2 regions of the Pseudomonas sp. JL27(2026) genome follow, and region 2 is predicted to be linked to the other one. Evidence: riboswitches for the same ligand, from Rfam matches in the RefSeq annotation. Region 2 holds a riboswitch; the other holds the start of a gene.
The links. Region 2 has a riboswitch for cobalamin ahead of AC1Z1G_RS11180 (TonB-dependent receptor plug domain-containing protein). Riboswitches for the same ligand answer to the same signal wherever they lie in the genome.
Positions count from the first base shown of each region.

Region 1 (7,873 bases), 1.1 Mb from region 2:
ATCGTCGACCCGCTGACTGCCCGTGGCCCACACCGGACGCACCCCCATCAGCGCCATGGCCTGGGCGATGTCGTCGCCACCGGTGCGCATGGTCGCCGTGCCCCACACAGACAGACCGAGCTGACGCAGGTGATCGCCGTGGTCCTGCAAGTGCCGTTCAAGTATCAGGCTCGCGGACTGGAAACCGATGCGCCACGCGGTGGTGGTCGGCAGGTTGCGCACGTCCACCGAATAGAAGTTGCGCCCGGTGGGCAGCACGTCCAGCCGTCCACGGCTCGGCGCGCCACTGGGGCCTGCAGGCACAAAACGCCCGGCGAGAGCGTCCAGCACGCCACGCATTTCTGCCGGGCCACAGGCGTCGAGCCGTGGCGCAACTACTTCGCGCAGGTGGTCGAGGATGGCGTTGACTTCAGACCAACCGGCTCCCTGTGGGAGCAGGCTTTTGTGGCGAGGGAGCTTGCTCCCAAGGAGTTCGGCGTTGGTATTCAGGGTTTGCGTGATGAGTTGCGCAGCGAACAGTTCCAAGCGCTCACGTACGTCGCCTGCCGTGCGCCACAGTTCGCCGCTGACGTCCTGCAACGCTTGAGGACGACGCTCGGTCCAAGGTTCCGCCAAGGCACAATCCAGTGGATCGAAACCCAGTTCAAACGCTTTCGCCAAGGCCCGCAGCAAACTCGACTGCGCGCCACGACCGTCACCCCGAGGAATGCGCAACAGCGCCAGCAAGGTATCAATGCGCAAGCGCCCGGTTGGTGACTCACCCAGCACATGCAAGCCGTCGCGGATTTGCGACTCTTTCAAATCGCACAAATAGGTGTCCAGGCGCGGTAACCAGATCGCTGCATCCGCATCACTGTCGAGCTTCTCGTCGAGCTGCAACTCACGGTCGATATGGGTTTCACGCACCAGGTTGAGGATGTCCCGTTGCAACTCGCGAGCGCGACGCGGATCGAGCAACTGGGCTTCGTAATACTCGTCGGCCAACAGCTCAAGATTGCGCAGCGGGCCATAGGTTTCGGCACGGGTCAGCGGCGGCATCAGGTGGTCGATGATCACTGCTTGAGTGCGACGCTTGGCCTGCGCCCCCTCGCCCGGATCATTGACGATAAACGGATAGATATTTGGCAGCGGCCCCAGCAACGCATCGGGCCAACAGTGTTCGGACAGGCCGACGCCCTTGCCCGGCAGCCATTCGAGGCTGCCGTGTTTGCCGACGTGGATCACCGCGTGGGCACCGTAGGCCTGGCGCAACCAGAAGTAGAACGCCAGATAACCATGAGGCGGCACCAGGTCCGGGTCGTGATACACCGCACTCTGATCGACCTGATAGCCCCGCGCCGGCTGAATGCCGACAAAGGTCAGCCCCAACCGCAGCCCGGCGATCATCATTCGTCCGCCGCGAAACATCGGGTCGTTTTCCGGCGTACCCCAACGCTCCAGCACCGCCGTGCGGTTGGCTTCGGGCAAGGCGTTGAACATCGAAAAGTAGTCGTCCAGCGCCAGGCTTTGCTGGCACGGGCGCAGGTCTATAGTTTCCAGGTCATTGCTGACCCCACCGAGCAATTGATGAATCAACGCGGTGCCGCTTTCCGGCAACTCGGCGGGCAGCGGATACCCTTCGGTGCGCAGGGCGCGCAGGATATTCAACGCAGCGGCCGGTGTGTCGAGGCCCACGCCATTGCCAATCCGCCCGTCGCGAGTCGGGTAGTTGGCGAGGATCAGCGCAATGCGTTTTTCGCCATTGGCCACTCGCGCCAGGTCGACCCAACGCCGCGCCAGTTCGGCCACGAAATCCATGCGCTCGGGTTGCGCTCGATAGCAGACCACATCGCACTCGCTGCGCTCACTGCGCCACGCCAGGTCCTTGAAGCTGATGGGGCGGCTGATGATCCGCCCGTCGAGTTCCGGCAAGGCAATGTGCATCGCCAGATCACGCGGCCCGAGGCCTTGCTCGCTGGCGCGCCAACCGGGCTCGTTGTCCTGGGCGCAGATCGCCTGGATCACCGGGATATTGCGGCGAAACGGCCGTAGGTGCGGCGCTTCGGGGCTGGATTGAGCGAAGCCGGTGGTGTTGAGAATCACCGAGGCGTGCACCTCATCCAGCCAGTCCTCGACCACCGTCAGGCAGCCGGGCTCTTTCAGGCTGGCCAGCGCAATCGGCAACGGGTTAAGCCCCGCGGCTTGCAAACGCTGGCAGAAAACATCGATGAACGCGGTGTTGGCCGCCTGCAAATGGGAGCGGTAAAACAGCACCGCCGCCACCGGTTGCTCAGGTTGCCAGTCGGCTTGCCAGTCACCGAGGACCGCATTGCTTTTGTGCGGGTGGTAAATCGCGGTACGTGGCAAGGTCTGGGGTTCAGACCAGTGATAATCGCGGCCCAACCAACGGTTGGCCAGGCAGCGGTACAAATCCAGCGCGTTGCCCATGCCGCCCTGACGCAAAAAGTGCCAGAGCCGGTCGCGATCCCCGGCCACGACGGTGCTCAGGTCGCTGAGCTCCGGGTCGGGACGATCGTCACCCGGCACCAGAATCAATTGCACGCCGCGCTGCGAGAGTTCCACCAAGCGTTCGACGCCATAACGCCAATAGGCGATCCCGCCATGCAGCGAGATCAGAATCACCTTGGCGTGGCGCAGCACTTCGTCGACGTATAAGTCGACCGAGGCGTGATTCTGCACCTGCATCGGGTTGGCCAGGCGCAGGCTCGGGTAGTCGTCGGGCAACTGCTGCGCGGCTTCGGCGAGCAGCGCCAGGCTGGAGTCGCCGCTGCACAGAATCACCAGTTCGGCGGGGGTTTGGCCTAAGTCGGCAATGTTGTCATCCGAGACGAAACCGCCGGGCTGGGTCCTGAGCAGGTGCATGGGTTAAACGCTGAGCGCGGCGCGCAATTGCGCTTCGAGCAAGGTTGCGTCCAGTTCCTGGCCGATCAGCACCAGGCGCGTGCTGCGTGTTTCGTCTGCGCCCCACTGGCGGTCGAAGTGCTTGTCAAAACGCGTGCCCACGCCCTGGATCAGCAGGCGCATCGGTTTGTTCGGGATGGCGGCGAAGCCCTTGACCCGCAGGATGCCGTGCTGGACCACGAGTTGGGTCAAGGCATCCAGCAGCAGGCTTTCGTCGGCTTGCGGCAGCTCGATGGAGATCGAATCGAAGGCGTCGTGATCGTGGTCATCATGGTCGTCGCCATCGTGGTGATGGTCGTGGTGATGGTCGTGGTGGCTATGACGGCTGTCGATGTGTTCTTCAGAACCGGCGCCGAGACCAATCAACACGTCCAGCGGCAGGCGACCGCTGCTGGCTTCGATGATTTTCACCGCTGGCGGCAGCTCTTCGGCGACTTCCAGGCGCACGCGGGCCAGGTCCGCAGGGCTGATCAGGTCGGCCTTGTTGAGGATCACCAGGTCGGCGCTGGCCAGTTGGTCGGCGAACAGTTCGTGCAGCGGCGACTCGTGGTCCAGGTTCGGGTCGAGTTTGCGCATGGCGTCGACCTGATCCGGGAACGCGGCAAACGTACCGGCAGCCACAGCCGGGCTGTCGACCACGGTGATCACCGCGTCCACGGTGCAGGCGCTGCGGATTTCCGGCCACTGGAAGGCTTGCACCAGGGGTTTTGGCAGGGCCAGGCCGGAGGTTTCGATGAGGATGTGGTCAAGGTCACCGCGACGGGCAACCAGCTCGCGCATCACTGGGAAGAACTCTTCCTGAACGGTGCAGCACAGGCAGCCGTTGGCCAGTTCATACACGCGGCCGTTGGCTTCTTCTTCGGTGCAGCCAATGGAGCACTGCTTGAGGATTTCGCCGTCGATGCCCAGCTCGCCGAACTCGTTGACGATCACCGCGATACGCCGCCCCTGAGCGTTGTCGAGCATGTGCCGCAGCAAAGTGGTTTTGCCCGAACCGAGGAAGCCGGTAACGATGGTGACAGGGAGTTTGGCCAGTGTTTTCATCGGATGCCCTTTGGCAAGGTGGCGGGCATACGGGACGACAACCGGCAGCGCTTGCGCGCGTGGGAAGAGTTCGCCACCGGATCACCCCGCCCGGTTGTAGTGAGAATCTGTGTCGAGGCAGGTCTCCTGGCTGACGGTGTGCCGGTCTTTCGACTGGCGGCTCCTGCACCTTCCCGCGGCTCTGGGTAGAGCCCGCAGTGGCATGGCAGAAACAAAACCGTTCACAGTTGCGGGGGCAGCCGCGGCATTGACCGCGTTCCCTTCTTAGCTTCGGCAGCCGCCGAAGAACCTCGAATGCGCAAGGCTACGCATGGTGTGGGGGCGGGTCAATGTTCACGAACGATCGCAATCCACTGTGGCGAGGGAGCTTGCTCCCGCTGGGTCGCGAAGCGGCCCCCTGCATTCATTCAGGCACATCACATGCACACGATTTGCGACGGCTTCGCCGCCGAGCGGGAGCAAGCTCCCTCGCCACAGGATTTTGTGCAGGCCTCAACTGAGAACGTTTGCCAATTGACGCCTCGCCCCCGCCCATGCTCTCCTACACACTTTGTTACGGGTGCCCTTCACAGGGTGAAACGGGAAACCGGTGAATCGTGTGCTTTACTCAAAGCCACGTCAGTCCGGTGCTGCCCCCGCAACGGTAAGCGAGCGAAGAATCAGATCCACTGTGCCAGCACCTGGCATGGGAAGGCGATTCTTGCAGGTTCGGCCAACGCCAACCCCTCGTGAGCCCGGAGACCGGCCCGCAACATCGAGTGGCTACACAGGCCACGCCATAACAAACCCGCGGTGGGCGGGCGCTGTTTGAACCTCTGCGTGCCTGGCGTGCAGGGGTTTTCATGCGCTCGATTCACCCGCTGACAGTCCAGAGGGAAGCGCCATGTCGATCATCAGCAGTACTCGCCACGCCACCGCCAGCAGCACCGCCACCCTGAGCCAACGTCTGACTGCCGCCATCGGCGCATCGATCCTGGGCGCATGCCTTGTGTATTTCGCCGGCTTCTCGCACATCGAAGCGGTGCACAATGCCGCCCACGATACCCGTCACAGCTCCGCATTCCCGTGCCATTGAGACCTGCCGACATGATCAAGCGTATTGCGCAGACCGCAGGCTTCACCGGGCTGCTGGCCGCCCTTTTGCTGACCCTGCTGCAAAGCTTCTGGGTCGCCCCGTTGATTCTTCAGGCTGAAACCTACGAAAAGGCTCCAGCGGCCGAAGTCCATGAACACGCCGAAGGCGCCATGGCTGGCCACACTCATGACGCTGAAGCCTGGGAGCCAGAAGACGGCTGGCAGCGCGTACTGTCGACCACCGGCGGCAACCTGGTGGTCGCTGTCGGTTTCGCGCTGATGCTGGCGGGCCTCTACACCTTGCGTGCGCCGACTCGCACCTCCCAGGGCCTGCTCTGGGGCCTGGCCGGTTACGCGACGTTCGTCCTCGCCCCAACCCTCGGCCTGCCGCCGGAACTGCCGGGCACTGCCGCTGCGGACCTGGCACAACGGCAAATCTGGTGGATCGGCACTGCCGCCTCGACGGCCGCCGGCATCGCCCTGATCGTTTTCGGCAAAAACTGGCTGCTGAAAATCCTCGGCGTCGCCATTCTGGCCGTACCGCATGTCATTGGCGCACCGCAACCTGAAGTGCATTCGATGCTGGCACCCGAAGCCCTGGAAGCACAGTTCAAAATCGCTTCGCAGCTGACCAACGTTGCGTTCTGGCTGGCCCTTGGCCTGATCAGCGCCTGGTTGTTCCGCCGCAAAAGCGAAGGTCAATACCACGCATGACGGATTCAAGCGCAGCGCCGACCCTGGTGGTCGGCCTGGGCTGCCAGCGCGGCTGCCCCGCCAGCACGCTGCGCGCGCTACTGGATCAGGCGTTGCAGGCTCATCAAATCGAGCTTCAGGCTGTGCGGGCGCTGGCCAGTATTGACCTCAAGCGCGATGAACCCGGCCTGAACGAACTGGCCGCACAACTGGGGTTGGTGCTGACCTGCTTCAGCAGTGCGCAACTGGCGCACTATCAGCCAAGACTCAGCCACCAGTCGGACATCGCGTTCGAGCGCACCGGCTGCTACGGCGTCGCCGAAAGTGCAGCCCTCGCCCTTGCCGAACAACTGGGCCAAGCACCAGCCAAACTGCTGATCCCACGGCAAAAATACGCCCAGGCCACCTTTGCATTGGCGTACGCGTCGTAAAATCCCCGATAATCCCCGCCCTCGATCATGAGCAATCTTCATCTGAAGCCTTGCTTTGACAATTTTTCACAGGAGCCGGCCATGACCGTCTACTTCATCGGCGCAGGTCCCGGCGACCCGGAACTGATTACCGTCAAGGGCCAGCGGCTGATTCGCAGTTGCGAGGTCATCATTTACGCAGGCTCGCTGGTGCCGGCAGCCGTGCTGGAAGGCCACCAGGCCGAACAGGTGGTCAACAGCGCCGAACTGCACTTGGAACAGATCGTCGACCTGATCAAAACCGCCCACGCCAAAGGCCAGGATGTGGCCCGGGTACACTCCGGCGATCCTGGTTTGTATGGGGCGATTGGCGAGCAGATTCGCTACCTGCGCGAGCTGAACATTCCCTTCGAAATCATTCCCGGCGTCACCGCCACGGCCGCGTGTGCAGCGCTGTTAGGTGCGGAACTGACCCTGCCGGACGTGTCGCAAAGCGTGATCCTGACCCGCTACGCCGACAAAACGGCGATGCCACCCGGTGAAGAATTCAGCAGCCTGGCCCGGCATGGCGCGACCATGGCGATTCATTTGGGGGTCAATCACCTGGACAAAATCGTCGCCGAGCTGCTGCCACATTACGGCGCGGATTGCCCGATTGCGGTGGTTCACCGCGCCAGTTGGCCCGATCAGGACTGGGCAGTGGGAACACTGACGGATATCACCGAGAAGGTTAAAGCCAAGGGGTTTCGGCGTACCGCGCTGATTCTGGTGGGTCGGGTGCTGGCCACCGACAACTTCAGCGAGTCGTCGCTGTACCGCGCCGGGCATGCGCATTTGTACAGACCCTGAAGCACATGTGGCGAGGGAGCTTGCTCCCGCTGGACCGCAGAGTGGTCCCAAAACCAGTCGACACATTCATCATGAAAAATGCACCAACCGTCTTGCGACTGCTTCACAGTCGAGCGGGAGCAAGCTTCCTCGCCACAGGAAACCATCACCCACAAAAAACGGCGCTCACGGGGCGCCGCTTTTTATTCGCAATGAACGCCGTGCTTAGTAGTAGGCGTTTTCTTTTTGCGTGTGGTCAGTCACGTCACGTACACCCTTGAGCTCTGGGATACGCTCAAGCAGGGTGCGCTCGATGCCTTCCTTCAAGGTCACGTCTGCCTGGCCGCAGCCCTGGCAACCGCCGCCGAACTTCAACACGGCGATGCCGTCTTCAACCACATCGATCAGGCTGACCTGACCGCCGTGGCTGGCCAGCCCCGGGTTGATTTCGGTTTGCAGGTAGTAATTGATGCGCTCATTCACCGGGCTGTCGGCGTTGACCATCGGTACTTTGGCGTTTGGCGCCTTGATGGTCAGTTGGCCGCCCATGCGATCCGTGGCGTAGTCGACCACGGCATCGTCCAGGAACGCTTCGCTGAAGTGATCTATGTACGCGGTGAAGCTCTTGAGCCCCAGCGCGGTGTCTTCAGGTTTTTCTTCGCCCGGCTTGCAGTAGGCAATGCAGGTTTCGGCGTATTGGGTGCCAGGCTGGGTGATAAAGACGCGAATGCCGATCCCTGGGGTGTTCTGCTTGGACAGCAGATCGGCCAGGTAATCGTGGGCGGCATCGGTAATGGTTATGGCGGTCATGGAAACTCCTCGCAGGCTTGGGCGCAGTTTACGCCAATCAACGCGCCGTACAAAGTCCCAGTATTTTTGTCGGGAAAGAACCGCTCATCTACCCGTGGGAGCAAGCTTGCTCC
Region 1 covers NZ_CM167794.1:3,585,691-3,593,563, forward strand. Annotated here, with positions in the region: gene cobN (cobaltochelatase subunit CobN) at 1-2,862, opposite strand, end outside; gene cobW (cobalamin biosynthesis protein CobW) at 2,866-3,945, opposite strand; cobalamin riboswitch at 4,045-4,253, opposite strand; cobalamin riboswitch at 4,486-4,709, shown strand; gene AC1Z1G_RS16445 (CbtB domain-containing protein) at 4,829-5,020, shown strand; gene AC1Z1G_RS16450 (CbtA family protein) at 5,032-5,733, shown strand; gene AC1Z1G_RS16455 (cobalamin biosynthesis protein) at 5,730-6,143, shown strand; gene cobM (precorrin-4 C(11)-methyltransferase) at 6,225-6,971, shown strand; gene nfuA (Fe-S biogenesis protein NfuA) at 7,176-7,760, opposite strand.
Region 1: linked by a shared signal. The riboswitch ahead of cobW (cobalamin biosynthesis protein CobW) and the one ahead of AC1Z1G_RS11180 (TonB-dependent receptor plug domain-containing protein) in region 2 are both predicted to bind cobalamin.

Region 2 (7,873 bases):
TCGTCATGAACATCGGCTTCCACACCGTCCAGTTCACACAGCAGGATGGCCTCGGCGTCGACCGGGTAACCGGCGTGAATGAAGTCTTCAGCGGCGCGCACGGCCAGGTTGTCCATCATCTCCAGCCCTCCGGGAATGATCCCGGCAGCGATGATTGCGCCCACCGCCCGCCCGGCCTTTTCCACGGAATCGAAACTGGCCAGCAGCACCTTGGCGACCTGAGGTTTGGGCAGCAGCTTCACCGTGACTTCGGTGATGATGCCCAGCAAACCTTCAGAGCCGGTGAACAACGCCAGCAGGTCGAAACCCGCCGCATCAAGCGCTTCGGAACCTAGGGTCAAGCGTTCGCCTTCAATGGTCAGCACTTCCAGCTTCAGCAGGTTGTGCACCGTCAGGCCGTACTTCAGGCAATGCACGCCACCGGCGTTTTCTGCGACATTACCGCCGATGGAACAGGCGATCTGTGACGAGGGGTCGGGCGCGTAATACAGCCCGAACGGCGCGGCGGCCTGGGAAATCGCCAGGTTTCGTACGCCGGGCTGGACCCGCGCGGTGCGGGCGGCCGGGTCGATGTGCAGAATCTGATTGAAGCGCGCCATGACCAGCAGTAGGCCTTTTTCCAGTGGCAGGGCGCCCCCCGACAACCCCGTGCCGGCACCGCGTGCCACCACCGGCACGTGCTGCGCGTGGCAGAGTTTGAGCAGCGCCTGAACCTGTCCGATATGGCGCGGCAACGCCACCAGCATCGGCGTGGTGCGGTAGGCCGACAACCCGTCGCACTCGTAGGGCGCCAGTTCTTCTTCGCGGTGCAGTATCTCCAGGTCGGGGATTTGCTGGTGCAAGGCCTTGAGCAAGGCCTGCTTGTCGACCGGGGGCAGGGCTCCGTCGACGCGCTCGTCATACAGGATGTTCATCGCGCCATGTTCTCCAGGAATTCGCGATACAGTCGCGTTGTTCTGGCGGGGGCTTCAACCATCGGCATGTGCCCGACCCGGTCCCGGATCACCACGCGCAGCAACGTTGGGGCCTGAATCGCGGCGAGTTTTCCACGAGTACGCGTTCAGTGCCGTGGGCCACCAGACATTTATAGTCAAACATTGGCGCCTGGGCCTGCTTTGAGCCGCTGATCGGTGATGGCTATTTGAAGGCGCCCTGATAGACTCCTAGCATTCCCGAATGTATTACCCAGTGTTTCTGGTTCCGCTCAGCGGCAGCAAACAGGAGCTTTGGCCCCTATGCGAAAAACTGGAGGAAAGGGACTTTCACTGGCCAGGAGGCTGTACACCTCGCGAACCCTGGGGCTGGCCCTGGGGTTACTTTGCGTGGCAGCGGCCATACGTCCGCTTGATCGACCGGTGTGGGTTCTGGTGCTCATGCTGTTTAACGGCCTGCTATGGCCGCACGTGGCCTATCAATGGGCGCGTCACTCACCGATGCCTTACCACGCCGAACACCGCAACCTGCTCATCGATTCATTCATGGGCGGCTTCTGGGTGGCGGCGATGCAGTTCAACCCGCTACCCACGGCCACCTCCTTGTCGATGATGGCCATGAATAACGTGGCCATTGGCGGGCTGCGTTTTTTACTGGCCGGCAGCGCGGCGCAGTTGATGGGGATCGGCGCCGGCTTGCTGATTTTCACACCCGCATTCATCCCCCTCACCAGCCCCGAACAGTTGTACGCCTGCCTGCCATTGCTGACGTTGTACCCCTTGGCGCTGGGCTGGATCTGCTACCGCCAGGCCCACACCCTGGGCCTGCACAAGCGCGAACTACTGGCCCTGAGCCGCACTGACAGCCTGACGGGGTTGTTGAATCACGGCGCGTGGAAGGATCAACTGGAGATCGAATTCCAGCGTTGCCAGCGACACCAGCAAGGTGGGGCCATTGCGCTGATCGATATTGATCACTTCAAATCGATAAACGACACCTACGGCCACGTCGCCGGGGACATCGTGCTGCGTCAACTGAGCAGAATCCTCAAGCAAAACCTGCGTGCCGCCGACCTTGCAGGCCGCTACGGCGGTGACGAATTTTGCGTGATCCTCCCGGATTTACCGTTGGACCGCGCCGCCCAGGCCATGGACGCACTGCGTGACCGCTTCGCCACCCTGGGCTACGAACAGAACCCGACGCTCAGGGTCAGCCTGAGCATCGGCCTGGCCGCATTCAACCCGGCACACGGCGAAGCGACCTTGTGGCTCAATGATGCGGACCAGGCGTTGTACGAGGCTAAAACCACCGGGCGCAACCGGGTGATCTGTCGCACCGAGGGCGATCCACGGCGGGCAGTACTCGGTTCGGTGTGAGCCTCTGCGTGCCTTGTCTTTGCCTTCATTGATTGGGTTGGTCAGTTCAAGGCAGTGAGTTTTCTCGCCAGCTCCAGCACCACCTGGCCACTGGTGGGGGTCGGCACCAGATGGGCGAACGGAATGTCGATGATCCGGTTCGCCTTCACTGCCCGCAGTTGCGACAACGCCGGATCATGCTTGAGCAGGTAGCGCTTGCGGCTGGCAGGGGACCACACCGCATCGGCCAGTAGGATCACATCGGGGTCGTGTTTGAGCAGGGTTTCGCTGCTGACCACCAGGCGCGCGACATCGACATCGGCGAAGGTATTGCGTGCTCCAGCGGCCTCCAGCAGGGCGCTCACGAATCCGCGTCTGCCTTCGCTGTCCAGACCGTTCACTTCGCTGTCGAGGTAGAACACCGACAAGGGTTTTTCGGTGCTGCGTAATGCCGCGGCGCGGGCCAGGTCGGCGTCCAGTGCTGCGCTCAGTGTTCGCGCCTGATCCGGCCGTTGCACCAGGGCACCGAGGGTGTGCAGGTCGCGGCGGATATGCCCGAAATAATCCAGCGAATGCCCTTCGCAAGCCGACTCCAGCAAGTAACTGGCGATGCCGTTGTCTGCCAGCACCGGGCGCGAGCTCATGTGTTGGCGAAATGCCGAGGCGAAGCCACCGACCAGCAAGTCGGCGTGCTGGGTGTAAAGCACTTCGGCCGAAGGGTAGAGCCGGGATATCACCGGAATGCCGCGATAGGTGCCGTGTTCGATGGCCTGGCCGTCATCGTCGATATAGGCGACGCCGATCAGCGCCGGGCCGGCACCCAGGGCCAGCAAGGTGTCGGCGCTGTGTTGATTGAGCGCGATGATGCGCAGGGGGAGGTGGTCGAGCGTCCAGGGTTGCCCGCAGTTGTCGTAGGTCTGGGCCATGACCGGCAGCGCACTGCCGAGCAGCAGGCACATCAGCAGGGCGTTACGCATCCGGTTTGCTTCCGCTCGGTGGGTGGATCAGCAAGGTGTCGGCCACATTGCCGCCGAGTAAATGCACGTCCACCAGATGCTCTACGTCGTCAGCATGACACACCCGATACCAGCAGCCATCCGGATGCACGGTCAGCACCGGCCCCAGGTTGCAGGGGAACTGGCACGCGGTGCGGGTCAGCAACACACCGCCGGGCGTTTCGATCAGGTCATGCTTGAGCAGCGCGCGGCGCAAGGTTTTCCATAAAGGCAACGCTCCCCGGCGCACACAACGCGGGCCGGTGCAGAGGAACACCTGGCGGGCGTGATCAGGGATTGTCGACCAGCCCGGATCGCTCGGCACCGCGCTGACGTTGTCGCACGGCAAATGGCGCTCGGTCTGCCCGATACTGGCCCATGCCGCACGGGCATCCAGCCCCCGGCGCCCGAGTGCCGATCCGGTGACCCAGAAGCGCGGCGCTTGCGGGTGTTCCCGGGCGATGCGCCCAAGTTCATCGCGTAGCCAGTCCAGGTAGGCGCCGTCCGAGGTCGGTTCAAGGTCGACCACCAGGCGATTGCCCGCCCCCGGTTGGCGCAGTGCGCGCCACAGGTCTTCGAAACCGTCGAGGGTGTCAATGACCTGTGTGCTGCCTGCGTCAGTGTGCAGCGCTTGAAGATCACGACGGAAGGCTTCGCCCGTGGCCCCGCTGGCCAGCCCGGGGCCGACGAACAGGACGTCTTGATAATCGCTGTGCATGTCGGATTTCCCCCTCAAAACCGGTACGTGTAACGGACTTCGCTGGTGAAGGGCCGTCCGAGGTTTTCTACCTGAGGGCTGCCGGTGGTCATGCTGGTGGCGTAGTCACGGTCGAACAGGTTTTCCACCAGCAGGCTCACGCGATGCTGGTGAGCGTTATCGAGGTAGCGATAGGCATCGGCGTCGACCACCGAGTAATGGCCGTAATCGATGTCCCGCGAGCTGACCACGTTGCGGATGTAGCGAATCGCACCGCCGGCGCCCCACCTCCGGTCGTCCGACTCAAACCCCAGGCGCGAGCGGGCGAAGAAACTCGGGATGTTGCTGAGGGTCACGCCATTACGTGATTCGACAAGGTTGCGGGTCATGTCCGCCGAGAGGTTCCAGCGGTCGTCGAGCTGCCATTTGGCATCGGCCTCGACGCCCCGGACGTTGATCTCGCCTTCACCGTTGGTCCACTGCGCGCCGTCAAGGGTGATCAGGTCGGTGATGTCGCGCCTGAACCCGGTGACGCTCGCGCTGAATTCGCGGTCCAGCAGTGTGCCCTGATAGTCCAGGCCCAGCTCGGCGTTGCGGCTTTTCTCGGGTTTGAGGTTGCGGTTACCCATCTCATCCCCCGGCTCGTTGACGAACAGTTGCTCGGCGTTTGGCAGTTTGTAAGCGGTGCCGAACTGGCCGCGCAGTTGCCAGTGGTCAGTCAGGTCATACAACGAGGTGAGCATGCCCACGGTCGCGCTGTCGCCGCCACTCATGCTTTCGTGACGCACGCCGATGCTCGGGTGCCAGTCGGGCAGGGCGTCGATCACCGGCCGCAGTTGGGTGTACAGGGCGTGGGCCTGGGCTTTGTTGTTGTCGATCACCAGCACATCGTCCTGGCCCTTGAACCATTGGTTGTCCGAGCCGAACACCAGCACATGGCCGCCCGGCAATTGCGCCTTGCCTTCGGCTTGCACGCCCCAGTCGGTGAAACCCCAGTAATCGTTGTCGTTCACCACGCGAGTGCCGCCACCGGGCAGGTTGTTGATGCGGGTGTAGCGGGTGTCCCAATCGTTGACGTGGCCCTTGATGAAGTAGCTCAGTTGTTCGCTCAGGCGCTGTTCGAAGGTCGCGGTGGCGATCTGCTGCACCCGGTCATTGGTGGTCTTTTTGTTGTGGGTGGGGCGGGCGAAATCCAGGTTGGCGTCGGCGTATTGGTAGAACAGTTCCAGCCGCGAATCCTCACCGAAGGCCTGGGTCGCCTTGGCGCCGAGGGTGGTGACTTCGTAGGAGCGCTTTTTGTCGCTGACGGTGCTGCTCATGTCTTTGCTGCGGTACGGCTGATAGCCGTCGGAAACGTTGTGGCTGACGTACGCCAGCAAACCGAGGTCGCCGAAACCGTTGCTGAAAATATTTTCGGCGCGAGCGTCGCCGCTGCGGCCCATGAAACTGTCCAGGCCCAGGTTCACTTCACCGGATGCTTCACGAGTCTGGGCGCTACGGGTGACGATGTTGATCACCCCGGCGACGGCCTGGGTGCCGAACAACAGGCTTTGTCCACCCTTGAGCACTTCGATGCGCTCGATGGCGTTGGCCGGCAGGGTGTCGAGGTAGAGACCGCCGTACAGGCGATTGTTCAGGCGCACACCGTCGAGCAAAATCAAGGTGTCGTCGTTGCGCCCGCCCAGCAGCGAGTACGTGCCGTAGTCGAAGGGGCCATTTTTCGGCGCGACGTACAGGCCGGGGACGGACATCTGCAACACGCGGCTGATGTCGGCGCTGGGGCCGGCGCGTTCGATCTGCTCGCGATTGATGATTTCGACCTTGCTGCCAAAGCGCGCCATGTCGGCGACCGTGGTGGATTCCACCGAGGGTGCGCTGACCCTTTGCTGGTCGAGGGTCAGGGCCGTTTCACCGGCCAGCAGTGCCGGGCTGAACAGGCAGCCGAGCAGGGCGCTACAGGCGCCGAACAGCGCAGGACGAGTGTCCTGAGCGTAAAGGGATTGAATCTGAGTCATTGTTGGTCTTCTCGAAAAAAATCTTCGCAGAAGCACGCAGGAGAAAGTACCGGACACGCGCCAATACCGGCCCATGCCCGCCCACCGCAGGTTTGCCAAACAGAAATTCCAGGCCGGTCTCCGGGCTTGCGAGGCTGGACACGTTCACCTTCCCGGGCCTGGGCCCAGTGGTGTATCGAACGCGTCACTCGCTTACCGTTGCGGGGGCAGCACCGGACTGACCCTTGAGGGGCGCACCGGTTTCCCGTTTCACCTCATGCACGGCGGCATGAGGCACCTGAAACTGGGCGGCATCTGAACACTCGCATGACCGTTCGTCAACTTCGGCAGGCCGATGAGCGGTGCCTGTATTCACTCGCTCCCTTCAAATCAAGGAGCATCCTCACCCAATACTGCGCCGATGTGCGTGCGGTGGCGCGCAAGGAGGGGCTGACGGGCGACCTGTTCGGCGAATGGCAGGCCGTGGTGGGGATGGCCAACGAAACCAACCGCCTGGCCAATGGTTGCCACGTGCCGCCGGATGATGCCTTCACGCTCACTGACTAGGCCGCAGCGGCGTGTTGCTGCTGTTTGAGCAAGGGGACGGCGCGCACTGAATTGCCGGGTTGCAGTTGCAGGCGTTTGGCGGTCAGGCGGTCCACCAGCAGATGCCCGCCGACCAGCCGCGCTTGAGCCACGGTGATTCGGCAGTTCTCCAGGCGCCGGTTGTGGATCAACCACATCGGTGCTTCGTCGTCAGGCATGCCGACGGCCAGCGTCAGCGTCCGGCTGTCACGCACGGTGCGCACGTTCGAAACCTGGGCTTCGATCACCGGGCCACCGTCAAAGATGTCGATGTAGCCCTCATGGGAAAACCCCTCCGCGTTGAGGATCTTCATCGCAGGTTCGGTGTTGCTGTGAGCCTTGCCGATCACGGCCTGCGCCTGTTCGGTGAGCAGGCAGGTGTAGAGCGGCTGGCGTGGCATCAATTCGGCAATGAACGGCTTGTTGCCCAGGCCCGAGAGATGATCGGCCTGGCTGAAATCCATCTTGAAGAAATGCCGGCCCACACTGTCCCAGAACGGCGAGCAGCCATGTTCATCGGCGCGTCCGCGCAGTTCGGCGATGAGTTTTTTGCCGAACAGGTGCGGGAATTCGGCCACGAACAGCAACCGTCCCAGCGACAACAAGCGGCCGTTATGACCCACGCGTTGGTCGGGGCGCAGGAACAGCGAGCAGATCTCCGATTGGCCGGTCATTTCGTTGTTGAGGAACAGCGTCGGAATCTGTCGCTGGATACCCAGGTCGGGCGATGAACTGATGGTCATGCCCAGGCGATAGTTGTACCAGGGCTCACGCAGGCCGACAGCCCCCGTCAGGGCACTGATGCCGATGACTTGCTGATCGTCGTCCTCGAGCACGAACAGGTAATCCGCATCGGCCCGCTCGACCTGTTCGGCGAAAGTGCGCTGGGCCCAGCGCACCCGATGGCCCAGGCGCTCTTCGTTGGCCGGCAGGGTGGTAAGCCCCGGCCCCGCCCGTTGTGCCAGTGCCATCAAGGCCGGGATATCGGTCACGCGAACCGGACGTACGATCATCATGCAGCTCCTTCATCGCGCCCGTCCGGGCGCTGTGGTTCGGTGCGGTGCAGGGGCTGATTCATAGGGCAATCAGCCGGACCTGGCCGCCATCCTTGACGTGCAAGGCTTCAAGCATCTGCGCATCGAGCGGCACCGGTTGGCCGGGCAGCCAGGCCAGTTCAGCAACGATCGCGCGATAGCCCGGCAGCAAGTCGTTGCTCACCAGATACGGGCTGCCGCTCGTGCGGGTGGCCGACAGTCGAGCGACTGCGGTCTGGCTGTGGGCGACGGAACGAATGCTCGAGGTGCGGGCATAGAG
Region 2 covers NZ_CM167794.1:2,449,751-2,457,623, forward strand. Annotated here, with positions in the region: gene glcD (glycolate oxidase subunit GlcD) at 1-914, opposite strand, end outside; gene AC1Z1G_RS11165 (diguanylate cyclase) at 1,236-2,309, shown strand; gene AC1Z1G_RS11170 (ABC transporter substrate-binding protein) at 2,351-3,265, opposite strand; gene AC1Z1G_RS11175 ((2Fe-2S) ferredoxin domain-containing protein) at 3,258-4,001, opposite strand; gene AC1Z1G_RS11180 (TonB-dependent receptor plug domain-containing protein) at 4,016-5,995, opposite strand; cobalamin riboswitch at 6,090-6,291, opposite strand; gene AC1Z1G_RS11185 (hypothetical protein) at 6,302-6,541, shown strand; gene astA (arginine N-succinyltransferase) at 6,538-7,572, opposite strand; gene AC1Z1G_RS11195 (arginine N-succinyltransferase) at 7,634-7,873, opposite strand, start outside.